Regions from separate parts of the Sporosarcina newyorkensis genome, predicted to be linked through region 1. Evidence: a T-box and tRNA genes for the amino acid it is inferred to sense, from the RefSeq annotation. Region 1 holds a T-box; the other holds one or more tRNA genes.
What was found. The T-box of region 1 lies ahead of B5D59_RS02895 (valine--tRNA ligase). A T-box ahead of a tRNA ligase gene usually reads a tRNA of that ligase, here a tRNA-Val.
Positions count from the first base shown of each region.

Region 2: it encodes a tRNA-Val, which carries the amino acid that the T-box ahead of B5D59_RS02895 (valine--tRNA ligase) is inferred to sense. The anticodon was not compared.

Region 1 is NZ_FUYJ01000001.1:531,403-534,589, forward strand. Features, by position in the region: gene B5D59_RS02895 (valine--tRNA ligase) at 1-1,957, opposite strand, end outside; T-box leader at 2,012-2,232, opposite strand; gene B5D59_RS02905 (hypothetical protein) at 2,453-3,094, opposite strand.
Region 2 is NZ_FUYJ01000002.1:506,502-509,688, forward strand. Features, by position in the region: gene B5D59_RS06680 (TRAP transporter permease) at 1-747, shown strand, start outside; gene B5D59_RS18165 (hypothetical protein) at 1,105-1,254, shown strand; tRNA gene B5D59_RS06685 (tRNA-Val) at 1,442-1,514, shown strand; gene B5D59_RS06690 (RluA family pseudouridine synthase) at 1,717-2,631, shown strand; gene B5D59_RS06695 (LysE family translocator) at 2,878-3,187, opposite strand, start outside.

The DNA of each region.
Region 1 (3,187 bases):
TTTCGATATACCAATCACAGAAATCATCCCAAATAAAGTTGTACAACGCACGACCCATCTCACCGAACTCATAACGATCTGCAAGGCTTGTCACTTGTTCGATTGTTTCATTCAGACGAGTTAAGATCCACGCATCTGCAACAGATTTTTCCCCTGTCAGGTCGATTTCTTCGTATTTCATTCCATCCATATTCATCAATGCAAATCGAGATGCGTTCCAAATCTTATTGGCAAAATTCCAGATTGCTTCGACTTTTTCAGTGGAGTAACGTAAATCCTGTCCTGGTGAAGAACCCGTCGCCAAGAAATAGCGCAATGCATCTGCACCGTATTGATCGATAACGTCCATTGGATCGACGCCGTTACCAAGGGATTTAGACATTTTCCGTCCATCTTCCGCACGTACGAGTCCATGGATCAAAACATCCTTGAATGGACGTTCTCCCGTGAATTCTAGAGCTTGGAAAATCATGCGAGACACCCAAAAGAAGATAATATCATATCCTGTAACTAGGGCAGCGTTCGGGTAATATTTCTTGAACTCTTCGCTGTCGACGTCCGGCCACCCCATTGTCGAGAACGGCCATAGAGCGGAAGAGAACCAAGTATCGAGCACATCGTTGTCCTGTGTCCAATTGTCCGCATCAGCCGGCGCTTCCTGACCAACGTATACTTCACCTGTCGTCTTATGATACCAAGCCGGAATTCGATGTCCCCACCAAAGCTGACGTGAAATACACCAGTCGTGGATGTTTTCCATCCAGTTCAAATAGGTCTTTTCAAAACGTTCCGGAACAAATTGAACTTTTTCTTCTTCATTTTTCTGTAATTTGACCGCTTCTTCTGCTAGCGGCTGCATCTTGACGAACCATTGTGTCGATAAATACGGCTCTACGACCGCTCCACTTCGCTCAGAATGTCCAACCGAATGCATATGATCTTCTATTTTGAATAAAACTTCCATCTCCTGCAAATCCTTGACGATTTGCTTGCGGCACTCAAAGCGATCCATGCCTTCATACTTACCCGCCAGTTTATTCATCGTACCGTCTTCGTTCATCACAAGCACTCTTGGCAAGTTATGACGATTCCCCACTTCGAAGTCGTTCGGATCATGGGCAGGTGTAATTTTCACCGCACCGCTTCCGAAGTCCATTTCGACATAGTCGTCCGCTACGATCGGAATTTCACGGTCAACAATTGGCAACTTGACCATTTTCCCGATCAAATGCTGATAACGCTCATCATCTGGATGGACCGCAACCGCCGTATCTCCAAGCATCGTTTCAGGACGCGTTGTTGCGATTTCGATATGTCCTGTGCCATCCGTCAATGGGTAACGCATATGATAGAATGCGCCCTGAACGTCTTTATGGATAACTTCAATATCAGATAACGCAGTTTTAGTGGCAGGATCCCAGTTGATAATATACTCACCGCGATAAATCAATCCTTTTTTATACAGCTTGACGAACACTTCACGAACAGCTTTAGAAAGCCCTTCATCTAATGTGAATCGCTCACGTGAATAATCCAGTGCCAGTCCTAGCTTTGCCCATTGTGCACGGATGTGGTCGGCGTATTCTTCCTTCCACTTCCATGTTTCCTGTACGAACTTTTCACGCCCTAGATCATAGCGCGATACACCTTCTGAACGAAGCTTTTCTTCTACTTTCGCTTGTGTCGCGATGCCTGCATGGTCCATTCCAGGCAACCATAATGCATCGTAACCTTGCATACGCTTCATTCGAATGAGCATATCCTGTAACGTCGTATCCCAAGCGTGCCCCAAATGAAGTCTGCCTGTAACATTCGGCGGCGGGATGACAATCGTGTACGGTTCTTTCTCACTTGTCACATCGGCTTCAAAGTAGTTTCCTTTCAACCACCAGTCGTAGCGTCCGTTTTCCACTGCTTGCGGATCGTATTTTGTCGGCATCGTTAGTTCATCTGTCATTTCAGTTCCTCCTTAAGGTAAAAAAAGGGATACAAAAAGCCCCGTCCATCCCGGTTAAAGGACGAAGGAGCTCGTGGTACCACCTTTATTTATGAACGCTAAAAAAAGCATGCATCTTAATGAATCAGTAACGGCTTTCACCGGTTCCTGCTACTCGTTTTTCACAGAAACTGCTCATAGGGGACTTTCCATCTGTAGTTTACAGGTACGTTCCACCTATCGTACCCTCTCTAGAGAAAACTTTGCACATGTACTTTCCTATTCTTCGCATCTTTATCCTTATCACCCATTATTATATGGGAAGGATGCCATAACCGTCAAGTTTTACTTTAGACAAACAAGAAAGGAGGGTGTGCATTGCGAAAAGGATATAATCCATATTTGCTGCCACCTTGGCTTCGGAAGACAAGGTTTTATTGCAAAGGAGTCATATTTCCGCTCACTGTGTTTCAATTAATCCGTTTGCTGATCGTGCCAACGACCGGGGATTTTTTACTATTCTGTCTCCTCGCTAGTCTGTCGTTCTGCTTCTACAAAAATATTATTTGAATGGAAGATCTTTCTCGTCACATCGTCATCCAATTCGGCGATGTATAAGAGAAAGTCTTCCATTTCTTTTTCGACGTTTTCAACTGCTTTATCCGCGTTGGCTAAAAACTCTAAATGGGAAGTTGATTCAATTGCTGTTTGTACAGGCTTCTTCGATTCAACCGCTATCTCTTCTACAATCTCCTCTTGTGCCTCAGCTATTTCCTGTAAATTTACAGACCATTCCAAACGCAGACCACCGTCTTCAAGCTGCGCAGCACGCACTCCTTCCACATTCAATTCAAGAGGACCCGCAATATCGCCGGGTAAGTCCACATTTAACGGCACCGCATATTCAAAGTAACCTGCACCGTTCTCCACTTCTACATCATCAATTACCAATCGATCCTCAGCAGACAATTCTACAAGCTTGTCTTGGTCAAATGTAACATTCGCTGCAATATGATAGATCCCTTGCAATCGGATCGCTTCCTCCGTACGGTCTTCCGTGTAGCCAGGTGTTACTTTCACTTCAACTGCTTCCGAAAAAGCACCATATTCAGTAGGAAAATAAAACGTTTCATTCAACGTCCATTGATGATTAGTCAATCCGCTTCACTCCTTTTCTTAACTCAGGCTACTATATGAAGCAAACGAAAAGAATAGAAGTACTACCAGCGAAAAAAGTAGTATAAATCATTG
Region 2 (3,187 bases), on a different contig from region 1:
GACGGTGCACGAACTGCATTGGCTGTTGCGGCAGCGACAGCGTGCGCGGGTATTATCGTTGGAGTTGTAGTGAAGACCGGGCTGGGATTAAGTTTAGCGACAGGCTTGATTTCAGCTGCAGGCGGTAACATCTTCTTAACATTGTTCTTTACTATGTTAGCAGCGATCATTTTAGGTATGGGATCGCCAACTACAGCGAACTATGTTATTACATCTACAATTGCAGCGCCAGCCATTATTACATTGTTGATGCTGGATGCGCCTCCAGGGGCAGCTGTGCCGATTGTAGTCGCCGTTTCTGCACATTTATTCGTATTCTATTTCGGAATTATTGCGGATATCACTCCGCCGGTTGCACTTGCTGCTTTTGCTGCCTCCGGAATTTCAGGCGGGGATCCCATTAAGACAGGTGTCACCTCTGCTAAATTGGCGATCGCGGCCTTCATTATTCCGTATATGTTTGTATTCAATCCAGCGATGTTAATGTTAGATTCCAGCATACTGGAGATTGTCTGGGTAACGTTTACCGCCATTGTCGGTATGGTAGCAATCGGCGCAGGAATGATCGGTTATTGGTATCTTAAATTGAACTGGATCATGCGAATCCTGACGGTAGGAACTGGTTTGTTGTTGATTTATCCAGAAACTATGACGGATATGGTCGGTTTAGGGATGTTCGTGGTTTTATTGGTGCTTCAATTGATTTCTAAGAAAAAGATTGATTCATCACAACTTGCTTCAAATTAATCTAGTAAGACTTGTCTACTCCTGTAAAACTGGGCAGACAAGTCTTTTTATTTCTTAATAATAGTAGTCATTCATATTGAAGAGGTTGTGTGGAAAGTACTATTACTTTAGAAAAATTGAACTGCCGATAATCTAGTAATGACGTGTTGCTAGATAGAATGATTAGTCCGATTCATGTGTGTGTTAAAATGTCAAGACTCCAAAGGTCTATAATATAAAGAATTGATTTTGGACTAATTACGCAGTTTTGCCAAGGACGGTTATGTCTATACTACATATAAGCAAATCAATCACAAATGTTGATGTACATACAACGATTATGGATTTTGACTAAAACGTAAAAGGAGTGGAAATACTATGCAATCACAAGATATTTGGTTTGAAAATTTATTTGAGGGACACTTGGCACATGGATTCAATAAGGAACGTATCGGTGAACTTGATCATGAAGAATTTCTGTATTTTGATAACGATCAAGTGGAAGAATCAGTAAATCAAATGCAGTAGATGGAAGGAGAGTCTCAACTGGCCATTTTAAAAGTGTTCCACAAAAATCGGTAATTTTTCTTCTTGATAAGAAAAATTACCGATTTTAAATTTTCCTATTTACAATATGCGAAGATGATGCTATTATAATATTTGTGCTTATCCAAGAGAACTTATTTGCGATAGTATGCACATCTTAGTTCTATTCGATTCCTTAGCTCAGCTGGGAGAGCGCCACCTTGACAGGGTGGAGGTCGCTGGTTCGAGCCCAGTAGGAATCATAGGTGCCAAACCTAAGTTAAAGTCCGTCGGAACACGGTTCTTTAACACCAAGAGACCCTATTAGGCCGGATGCCTAGGGGTCTTTTTTGTGTTTAAATCGATTTAAAATAGGTTTACTTTATTTTTCTTTAATACAGTAACAGCTTGAACGTACAAGTCCAGAGACCGTGGTGTATTATTTACATACTAGAACCTAATTAGATGAGTAGGAGGTATTTTTTGTTGAAAAGAAAACCAGAAGCATTTAGCAAAACGGAATATACTGTTCAGGAACAGATCGAGTTATTGCCATTTTTATTGAAAGTACTGTCAAAAACCAGTCGTAATTCGGTTAAATCGATTCTAACCCGTGGCCAAGTTATGGTGGATGGGCAAATGATGAGGCAACATAATTACTCATTGCAAATTGGTCAGAAGGTTGAAATTCAAAGTAACCAAGTGGCTCTAAACATCTCGAAATTAGTAGGCGTAACAATTTTACATGAAGATGAAGATATAATAGTGATCAATAAAGAAGCGGGTATCCTTTCTGTTGCTTCCAAACGAGAAAGGGAGATGACTGCATATCGACAAGTTACGGACTATGTCCGAAGCAGTGATGTTAGAAATAGAATTTTTGTAGTGCATAGACTTGATAAAGATACATCAGGTGTCATGATGTTTGCCAAAAATGAAAAAACACAACAAACTCTGCAAAATACATGGAGTGAGTCAGTAAAAGAGCGCATGTACACTGCGCTTGTACAAGGAAAGGTGAAAAGTGAATCGGGTACCATCACATCCTGGTTGACTGAAAATAGCGCGTTCAAAGTATATTCAAGTCCGATTGATAATGGTGGTCAGCATGCAATTACACATTATAAAAGAATTCAGTCGAACAAAAAGTGTTCGTTGTTGGAAGTTCTCCTTGAAACGGGGCGAAAAAATCAAATCCGCGTGCATATGGAGGAATTAGGTCACCCTGTTCTTGGTGACAAAAAGTATGGCTCTACAAGTAATCCGCTACGCAGACTGGGGCTTCATGCGACAGCATTGTCCTTTCTACACCCGCGAACCGGTGAATTGGTACGATTTGAAGCAGAAGTACCTGCGATGTTTATCACACGATCTAAGTAAGATCAGTAGGAATTATAGGAGTCAAACCTGCGTTAAAGACCTTCAGAACACTATTCTATAACACATAGAGATCCTAATGGCGGATGCCTAAGGGTCTCTTTTTTTATGTTTAGTGACCCATTTTAAAGCAAACCATTGAACGTATCCCTCGCCCTTCATTAACCTTCTTATTTTTGAAGTATGAAGCGAAAAAAAACCGTTTGGATAATCCAAACGGTGATTTAAAATATAGAAATTAGCGGAAGGTTAAAGTGCGGTTCTCACGCCAAAACTTGCTAAGAGTACACCGGTTGACTTTTGAAAAGCCGTAAGAAACTTAGAATTACCTAACCACTTTCTAGAGAGATCTATTAGATGAATAATAACTAAAAACCATACCACTGCGATTACGGTAGCGATCAACCCTAAAACGATTAGTTGTTGATTTACGCTTCCTGTTAAATCAATAAATTGAGGCATGATTGTAATATAAACTAAAACTGTTTTCGGATTAAAAATATTGCTTAGTAGTGCTTGCGTAAAGGAATCTTTGTAATGTTGATTAGAAGATTTCATT